3 regions of the Virgibacillus xinjiangensis genome follow, and region 3 is predicted to be linked to each of the others. Evidence: riboswitches for the same ligand, from Rfam matches in the RefSeq annotation. Region 3 holds a riboswitch; each other region holds the start of a gene.
The links. A riboswitch is a leader RNA that binds a small molecule or an ion and turns the genes downstream of it on or off. The one in region 3 is predicted to bind thiamine pyrophosphate.

Region 1 (3,277 bases), on a different contig from region 3:
TGGCTGTTATACCTGCAAACAAGGATAAAATCAAGGCTTTATCCGCGATTAGTCCAGCATCCAGATCAGCTGAAGAAGCGGAAAGGCTCGGCGCTACTTGGACGATATAGTCAGAAGAGAGGGCCATTCCCTGACCTGCAAGAGCTATAGCAACTGCCGCCAGCATTACTGGCAGCCCGGCCCTCACTGCTGCTGGGACCAATAAGGCACAAATCAAAGGTACTGCTGGTGTCGGCCAAAAGAACAGTGAAATCAGATACGTAATACCAATTAACACAAAATAGGACACATGCCCATTGATCATCATTCGTTGAATCGGCTGTATCATTTTGCGATCGGCTCCTAAATCTCTTAGTGAATTCAACAGTGCCAGCATAAATGTAATAATCAGGAAAATACTGAATAATTCCTGTGCCGCTACCAGATTGGCATTGAAAATGGCAGTGAATCCATCAAGCAGACTTCCTTTATATACCCAAGCAATGACAAAGGTTCCTAATAATGTAGGAAACACCACACCTTTGCGAAGAATCAGACAACAATAATAGCAAACGTGAACAGACCGTATAACCAATGGGAAATTTCCAACCCCATACAGACCACGCCTCTCATCAAAATTAGTTATACAGCCTATGCAAGCTCCATTAAAAACGCTACCTTCCATGTTTAATCATCTTATCCATGGGAATATCAAATATAAATCTAATTTAGAGGAGGCGTTTGAAATGAAACCATTCATTAAAGCTTATACGAATGATGAACAGTTGAAGACGGACGTAAGCGTTTTAAAGGATAAAGGTATCAACAAGGATGATGTTTATGTTATTTCTCATGATGAAGATCGAACAGAACGAGTAGCCGGTGGAGCAGACGCCAAAACCATCGGTATGGATGAAATGGACTTCTCCGATTATGTAGGGACCATGTTTAAGAGTCAGGGAGATGAACTCCGGACAAAACTGAAAGACATTGGCTTCTCTCAGGAGGAAGCCGAGCAATATGAGGAAGAAATGGACGAAGGAAAAATCTTCCTGATTGTAACGAATAATGAAAATGTAATGAATTACTTGGCTTAAGATACAGAAACGGACTGGTATGAAACCAGTCCGTTCTTCTCCCCACTATTTTTCATGACACACATTAATAAACCGTCTTACTCCTCCATACCAACACATTCATGGCAATATAATTCTCCGTCCTTTTGTTCTCCATCAAAGAAGCCATTTTCACAATAAATTTCTTTCCCACAAATCGTGCAATGTCCCACCAACTCTTCCAAGGATATCCCCCTTTGATTTGTAATCCCGGTCATCCTATATATTCTATTTAAAAGTAATTCCTTTGTGTCATAAAAGTATCTTTCATGTGAGCGAATCCAATAAAGTCATTCATTTCTTAATAGAATTCTCGGCTGCTTATGAAATAAGAAGAAGACTACAAAGGTACTCAGGATGAAAGATGGAAGCATATAGGACCCATTATACAGCAAAGAATACAACCATGCCGGCTGCCCTTCTACCGCAGAACCAAAGAACACGATGCCAGCTGTATAATGGCCTAGAAAACGAAGTGCGGATCCGAGTAATGCTCCTGCTGTAATATAAGATAGATAGGTTTTCGTGTGGCCATTTTTAACAGCCTGCTGAATTCGACGTGCAAACACCCCGGCAAATCCGATTACTGTAAATGCTACCAGATAATCCAGCAGACCTTGAATCGGATGCAATATATAGGCTGTACCTGTCGCCACCTGTAAAACTCCCCATAGAAACCCTGATAATAACCCGCCTTTTAATCCCCAGCGGAATGCAACAATAAATACAGGTATCATTGCGAAGGAAACAGAGCCACCCATTGCCCATATCTTGAACGATAGGAATGGCAGTATATCCAGTAGAAGAGCCAAAGCAGTGAATACGGCCACTTCTATCAGGAATAGTGTTTTTCCAAACTTCATTTTAATATTCTCCCCTTCCGTCTTGCCGTTTTTCTGCACACAAAAAAAGCAATGCCAAAGGGGAAGACTTCCTGATGGAAACAGTTCCGCTCACATTACTTTTCAACCATCAAGAAAGCCACCATCCCTACGCTAGTATTAACTAACAGGTTCAAAGGGTCTGAACGATCCGTCCACTCTCAGCCAAATGGCTCCCCCTGCAGGCTTTCCATTCACTTTTTTTGTTACTAGTATTGTATCCTAGCTCTCTTCTCAATTCAATAAGGAAAGTACCAACTTTAAATCTATTTCCCTATGATCCCTTTCCTTTCCACCTTTCAAGAAAAATTTCTTTTTCCATGAAGGCTCTCAATTATTATTACCTAAATCATATATATTTGAATTAAAGATGTTTTTCCTTGACTTTCAGTATTTATAATTTTATACTAAGTAACATAAAGTAACTAACGTTGAGTAACTAACGTTGCATAATTTCTTTTGGAGGGATATTGAATGGCAAAAACAACTTGGAACGTGGATACAGCGCATAGTGAAGTGGGATTTACCGTCAAGCATATGATGATTTCCAAAGTCAAAGGTGCTTTCAATGATTTTGAAGCAGTAATTGAAGCTGACGTAGAAGATCTAACGGATTCTAAAGTGGAAGTTACAATTGACGCAGCAAGTATTGATACTAGACAAGAAGGCCGCGACGACCATCTTCGTGGCGAAGATTTCTTCGATGTCGAAAAACACCCGAAGATTACCTTTGTTGCCACAGATATCAAAAAGAAGGGAAGCAACCAGTACGATGTGACTGGCGACCTGACCATCAAAGGCACAACAAAACCTGTGACGGTTGATGTTGTCTACCAAGGACAGAGCAAGGACCCGATGAGTGGAAACATCGTTGCTGGTTTCAATGCAGAGACAACCATTAATCGTAAAGATTTCGGGTTGACATGGAATGCACCTGTAGAAACAGGTGGTGTCCTTGTAGGAGAAGAAATCAAAATTCATTCGGAAATTGAAGCCCATAAAGCTGAATAACAGAAACGCAATAGAGGCAGGAGCATCCCGATGGTGGACCTGCCTCTTTTCTATTCCTCCATCCTATTCCCTGTTTGAATTCATCTCTGTTGAGGTAAACTACCTATAAAAAGGAGGATTGGGAATTATGGGTTTGAATGTAGCACAAAAGTTGATCAAGGACCACTTGGTATCTGGTGAAATGAAGCCCGGAGAAGAGATCGGTCTGAAAATAGACCAGACTTTGACCCAAGACGCAACCGGTACGATGGTCATGTTGGAATTGGAAGCTATGGGTCTGGATTATGCTAA
Region 2 (3,277 bases), on a different contig from region 3:
GTGATTTCCAATCGGTGATCGGAAAAGAAACGAAGAGACAGATGAAGGAACAAACAGGCGGCCTTCCCGACGCAGTCGTGGCATGTGTCGGTGGCGGCAGTAATGCCATGGGGATGTTCCATCCTTTCATTGAAGACAGCGAGGTAAAGCTATATGGAGTTGAGGCAGGCGGAGAAGGCTTGGATACGGATAAACATGCAGCTACCCTCTCTGGACTCTCTGGAGGGAAAGTCGGTATTCTGCACGGTACGATGACACACTTGCTGCAGGACAGCAATGGCCAAATTGAGGAAGCTTTCTCCATTTCTGCAGGGCTTGACTATCCAGGGGTCGGTCCAGAACACAGCCACCTGCATGCAACAGAAAGAGTGACATATACTTCCATCACGGATGAAGAGGCCTTGGAGGCGTTTCAATACTTGTCCAGAACGGAAGGAATTATCCCAGCCCTGGAAAGTGCTCATGCTGTTGCATATGCGGTCAAGCTGGCACAGCAGATGGGCAAAGGCCAATCTCTCGTGATCTGCCTATCCGGCCGAGGAGATAAAGATGTAGACCAAGTAAAAGAGAGAATCGAGGAGGATTAATAAATGGGGAAAGAAAAATTGAAGAAAACATTACAGCAAAAACAGGATACAGGCCAAAATCTGTTTGTTCCATACATTATGGCTGGTGACGGTGGTCTGGATATCTTGGAAGAACGTATCACCTTTTTGCAAGAATGCGGGGCTTCCGCTGTGGAGTTGGGTATACCATTCTCCGACCCAGTGGCAGATGGACCAACCATTCAGGAAGCGGGAATCCGAGCCTTGGAACAAGGGGTATCCCTTTCCATGGTATTGGATCACCTCTCCTCGTTTAAAGAAAAACGCAGCATTCCAGTCATTCTCATGACCTATTTCAATCCCATACTAATTTACGGGCCAGAGCGTTTTGCCAATGCTTGTGATCAAGCAGGGGTGGATGGTGTCATTATTCCCGACCTCCCTCTGGAGGAACAGCATACCATCAACGGGTTTTTGAACGAAAAAGACATAGCGTTCATCCAGCTTGCTGCCATGACGAGTCCGGATGAAAGGCTTTCAGAACTTGCTGGGAAATCAGAAGGATTCCTCTATGCTGTTTCTGTTATCGGCACTACCGGCGTGAGAGCTACTCATAACGAAAAAGTGAAAGGCTTCTTGGAAAAGCTCAAAGAATATAGCAATGTTCCTGTATTGGCAGGATTCGGAGTTTCCAACGCCGCACAAGCAAGAGAGCTTAGCAATGCGGGTGATGGTGTCATTGTCGGCAGCAGAATTGTGGACCTCCTCCATCAAGGAGAGACAGAGACCGTGAAACAGCTCATCCAGGAAAGCACACAACCAAAAGTAAAGTTATAAAATTAATTACTGCACTGTTACCAACATTTACAATTGAACGAATATAGGTTAGCATAGTATCGAATAACCATTTAAGCACTAGGGGAGCTGGACCACGGCTGAGAGGGGCAAGATGCCCTGACCCTTGCACCCGATTTAGATAATGCTAGCGTGGGAAAGTGCAGTTGATTATATATGTACTCTTTTTTTCATATATTGTCAGACTGCATTCTCCGTGAGTGCAGTCTCTTTTTTTATGGGGGCGCAAAGGGTACAAATGCCGTATCCCAGTTTAATGAGGAACAGGAGGTAACGATGTGGAGAAAGAATGGGCCTACCTGGACAGCGGTATCCAGGATGCAGCCATCAATATGGCTTTGGATGAATCATTGTTGAAGTGGCACAGCAAAGGTGAGATTCCTCCGACATTACGATTTTACGGTTGGTCTAAGCCAAGCCTGTCCCTCGGACGGTTTCAAAAGTCGAGCACGATCGACCTGGATGCTGTGCACAGGCATAACTGCCATTTTGTACGGCGGCTGACAGGAGGAAGCGCTGTCCTTCATGACAATGAACTGACCTATAGCCTTGTCATCAATGAACAGGATCCCTCCATCCCGACCTCTGTCCAGGAAGCATATCATGTCCTTTCTCAAGGTGTCCTGGAAGGGTACAAAAATATTGGAATTGCTGCAGACTTTTCTGTTCCAGAAAAAAAGCGGGATAGAGAGAGAACATCCATCTGCTTTGAAAAGCCAGCATTCTATGAGATGGTCGTAGATGGTAAAAAAATCTCTGGCAATGCCCAGACAAGAAAAGATGGAGTAGTCCTCCAGCACGGTTCTATACCAATAAGCATGAATACTGGGATGCTTTTCGACTTGTTTCGTTTCTCCTCCGAAAAGCACCGGGAACGGAAGCGCAAGGCCTTTGCCGGAAAAGCAGCAGATATTGCACAACTGACAGGTAAACAGTTGTCTTATGAGGAAATGACATCAGCGTTCAAGAAAGGATTCGAGGATGGTCTTGGAATCCATCTGCATCCATTCACCCTATCCGAGGAACAGTGGGAGGAAGTTCACCAGCTGGCGGAAACAAAATACTCATCGGAAGCATGGACACATAATACATCCAAGGAGCGTGTTAACAATGGCGAAGCAAGCAGAGTACATACGTAAACCTGAATGGCTGAAGACGAAAATCAACACAAATGAATCCTACAGGAAACTGAAACACTTGATGCGTGATAAAAAGCTGAACACTGTCTGTGAGGAAGCTCGTTGTCCAAACCTGCATGAGTGTTGGAGTGAACGAAAAACAGCTACCTTCATGATCTTGGGGGATACCTGTACAAGAGGATGCCGCTTTTGTGCTGTGAAGACAGGACTCCCAAATGAGCTCGATTGGGGAGAACCACAGCGGGTAGCCGAATCTGTCGAAGTAATGGGATTGAAACATGTAGTGGTCACCGCGGTCGCAAGAGACGATTTGAAAGATGGAGGGGCGGCAGTATTTGCTGAAACCGTCCGTCAGATCCGCAAACGAAATCCAGGAGCGACAATTGAAATACTTCCTTCCGATATGAAGGGTGACTATGAAAGTCTTCATACCTTGATGGACAGCGGACCGGATATTTTCAATCATAATATCGAAACGGTTCGCCGTCTTACTAAAAAAGTAAGGGCTATCGCCATGTACGACCGTTCCCTTCAGCTCCTTGAACGAGTGAAGGAAATTGCTCCAAACACACCGACTAAATCCAGTATCATGGTGGGGCTCGGAGAAACCAAAGAGGAGATTATCGAAGCAATGGATGATTTGCGTGCACATAACGTGGATATTGTTACAATTGGTCAATACCTCCAGCCAACCAAAAAACATCTGCAAGTAGAGCGCTATTATCATCCGGATGAATT
Region 3 (3,277 bases):
TTGAGACCGGATCCAGATTGGCGGTCGGTTCATCAAGAATCAGCATTTCCGGCTCCAGTAAGAGTACGGCCGCTAGTGCAACCTTTTGTTTTTGCCCGCCGGACAGCTCATGAATTTTGTTTTTCTCATAGCCTTCCATGCCGACTGCTTGAAGAATGGCAGGTATCCGCTCTTTCATCTCTGAACGAGGGATTTTCCGGTTTTCCAAAGTGAAGGCCAACTCATCCTCCACGGTTATCATGCAAAACTGGCTTTCCGGATCTTGGAAGACGATGCCGATCTCCTGATTCAGCTCTCCCTTCTCAAACTCGCGGATGTTTTTCCCGTGAAAAAAGATATCCCCGGAGGCAACTCCTTCTACTGCATCAGGATAAAGCCCATTCAGACAAAGGGCGAGGCTGCTCTTCCCGGCACCGCTCGCCCCCATCAGAAGTGTCACCTCATTTGGATAAAGGTTGAAGGTTAGCTGGTCAAACAAGGGCTGCCCATCCTCCTCATAGGAAAAGGAGTAATCACGCACTTCGATCATCGGTCTCCCTCTTCCCTTATGCCACTCCATATTTCCGCTTCCTTTGCAATTCCTTCCCTAAAGCATAGCCTCGCAGGACCCCGGTTTTGGCCAGCTGGTCACTGAGCCACTTGCCAAGTACACCTGCAAGCAGCGCACCGCTGATCATCCTTACAATCAGTGTAGAAACAATCAGCCATGGTGCGAGAGCAATATTACCGGCAGAAAACAGGTTCCAGACAAAGCTGAAAATGGCGGCGGAAACTCCCGACAGCACCAATATACGCAGGCGATAATCCTTCCATTTCGTTGCCGCAAATGCAGCTTCTGCACCCAAACCTTGGATGGCGGCAGCAAGAATCAAACCGGGACCTGCTGCAGAACCGAGCAGGACCTCGACAACACCGGCAATCACCTCTGCCGTAAAAGCGACGCCAGGCTTGCGCAGGATATAGGCTGCCATGATCGACACAATGAACCAGATGCCGAAGATGATCTCGTAGCCGAACGGTGCCAATCCAAACGGAACCAGCACATTTCGGATCCCCTGCCCGACAAGGAAAAAAGCCAAATAGATGACACCGAAAACAACACCCAATACGGACATCAGGACAATTTCTTTCAATTTCCAATGCTTGGTCATATTTTCAACTCCTTATGCTTGATTTGATGGGCTGTTCGCTGAAATCGCAAACGTCATGGTCACATGGGAGACCTTTTCCTGCACGCTGTCAAAAGACTGATGCAGCGCCTGGAAAATATCCTTCACATCACCGTCCAGACGGGTGGCGTAATGGGCATGGCTGACTTCTACGTTGCGGTGTTTGGATAGATCGATCTGTTTATAGATTGCGTCCATATAATCCTCTCTGCCCATTGGATATAGGGAAAACTTGCACCCTGCCTGTTGGGAGATCTGTTGTGATTTTTCCTCATTCAATGGCTCATCCGCTTCATCCATATAAGCATCGGCTTCCGTGTCTCCTGGACAGCCGATGGAGAATGTCCCATTCATTGCCACATGGTCCCCTGTTTTAGCTGCATGCAAGAAGATCGCCTTGGTCACATCGAATACATGTGTCATCTTGCCGCGTACACAGGTGCTCACGTCATCGGTATCCTTCCATACCTTCGATGTATCCACCTCTTCCAACGCCCCGAGAATGATATCGACGAATTTGTCGCTCATCGGATACAGGGTGAATTGACACCCCGCGATTCTGCTTGTCCCACAACTTTTATTGCTCATGTTTTTTCCTCCTTTTTTTGGATATGTACAAAAAAACTGCACTCCCGCGGGAATGCAGTTTGCACGTATCGATTCATCATCTCATGTATCATACAGTGAACTGCACTTCCCCACGCTGGTATTATCCAGATCGGGTTCCAAGGGTCAGACATGTATCCTCTCAGCCGCCTTTTCGGACAGCTCCCCTAGTGCTTGTTGTCGGTTATGCAGTTTTCATGTGTCTTTATGGTATACAATCTTTCGAATTTTGTAAAGGGGATTTAGAATGGAAAAAAATACAGCTTGTTGCATACTGCTGGAGTGTCTGCGAATACTGATCCTGCCCAAACAGCAGAAAACGCCCACGGCTTTACGCCGAGGGCACTTTCTTTTTTAAGTGGCTTTGCATGTTGGACTTCGGGTATAGGATTTAGGAACTCCGAGCGTGGCTGTCTCCGACCCGGGGGTGTTTCCATCTGACGGTAGCAATGATGATTCCTGTAATGATCATCGCGGAGCCTGCCAGAATCCCTATTGTCATGGTTTCCCCTAATAGAATACTGCTGAACAGGAGGCCGAAAATCGGAACAAGAAGTGTTGATATGGTCGCGCTCACCATATCCAGCCTGCTCATGATGATGAACCAGACGGTGAAACATAGGGCTGATGCGAGAACCCCGGAGAACAGAATATAATAGATGAGGTCAAGGTTCCAACTCACCGGTTCGCCCGATTCTGTAAAAACTGTCACCAGGATGATAGCGATGGCCCCGAACAGCATTTGATAAGCGGACGACTGGATTTTTGGCAGATCCTGCACGTGCAGGCGGAAATATGTATTCGATACCGCCCAAGAAAAAGCGCCAATAATGATCAAAACTTCACCGAAGATCACTTCAGCGGGCTGACCAATCCAGATGTCCCATCCTAAAATCGTCAGCAGTCCGATCATGCCGATAGCCAAACCGATTGATTTGGCTGGTGTCAGTTTTTCATGGAGGAACCTCACTGCCAACAGGCTGCTGAACATCGGCATGGAATATAGCAGAACCGACGACTTTCCGGCATCGACAAACATGAGGCCGTACATGACCAGCAGGAAAACGATAGCCGTCTGCAGGATCCCGACGATGATGAGATGCTTCCAATATTCTTTCGGCGGCAGGCCGATTTTCATGATCCAGACGACGAGCAACAGAGTGACCGCACCTGTCCCGAAACGGAAAGAGGAAAACATGAAAGGACCCATGTATTCGAGGGCTGCCTTCATCACTACCCAGGCATAGCCCCATAATAACGTGATAAGCAATACAAGCAGCCAGACAGCCGCTTTATGTTCGGTGATCCATTTCTTTCATTTCATCAACACGGACCCTCCCTTTCTTCAAGCAATTTACCATTTATCATAGCAGTTCCTATGAGAGTAGCCAATGGAACCATTCTGTCCATTGGCAACGACAAGCCGACGGCAGCAATCTTGAGCCTCTATTATTACAAATAGATTACAAAACCTATTAACTTTCTAAAAATGATTAACAACC

Region 1: linked by a shared signal. The riboswitch ahead of thiT (energy-coupled thiamine transporter ThiT) and the one ahead of ACFOGI_RS06030 (YkoF family thiamine/hydroxymethylpyrimidine-binding protein) in region 3 are both predicted to bind thiamine pyrophosphate.
Region 2: linked by a shared signal. The riboswitch ahead of ACFOGI_RS15605 (lipoate--protein ligase family protein) and the one ahead of ACFOGI_RS06030 (YkoF family thiamine/hydroxymethylpyrimidine-binding protein) in region 3 are both predicted to bind thiamine pyrophosphate.

Annotation. Positions count from the first base shown of each region.
Region 1 covers NZ_JBHRSA010000028.1:22,824-26,100, forward strand. Annotated here, with positions in the region: partial or broken gene ACFOGI_RS06700 (hypothetical protein) at 1-594, opposite strand, end outside; gene ACFOGI_RS06705 (general stress protein) at 726-1,076, shown strand; gene ACFOGI_RS06710 (hypothetical protein) at 1,154-1,279, opposite strand; gene thiT (energy-coupled thiamine transporter ThiT) at 1,385-1,957, opposite strand; TPP riboswitch at 2,065-2,165, opposite strand; gene ACFOGI_RS06720 (YceI family protein) at 2,450-2,986, shown strand; gene ACFOGI_RS06725 (aconitate hydratase) at 3,114-3,277, shown strand, end outside.
Region 2 covers NZ_JBHRSA010000057.1:26,221-29,497, forward strand. Annotated here, with positions in the region: gene trpB (tryptophan synthase subunit beta) at 1-587, shown strand, start outside; gene trpA (tryptophan synthase subunit alpha) at 591-1,382, shown strand; TPP riboswitch at 1,453-1,556, shown strand; gene ACFOGI_RS15605 (lipoate--protein ligase family protein) at 1,679-2,539, shown strand; gene lipA (lipoyl synthase) at 2,511-3,277, shown strand, end outside.
Region 3 covers NZ_JBHRSA010000025.1:30,553-33,829, reverse strand. Annotated here, with positions in the region: gene ACFOGI_RS06040 (ABC transporter ATP-binding protein) at 1-529, opposite strand, end outside; gene ACFOGI_RS06035 (ECF transporter S component) at 546-1,151, opposite strand; gene ACFOGI_RS06030 (YkoF family thiamine/hydroxymethylpyrimidine-binding protein) at 1,164-1,757, opposite strand; TPP riboswitch at 1,848-1,954, opposite strand; gene ACFOGI_RS06025 (DMT family transporter) at 2,167-3,045, opposite strand.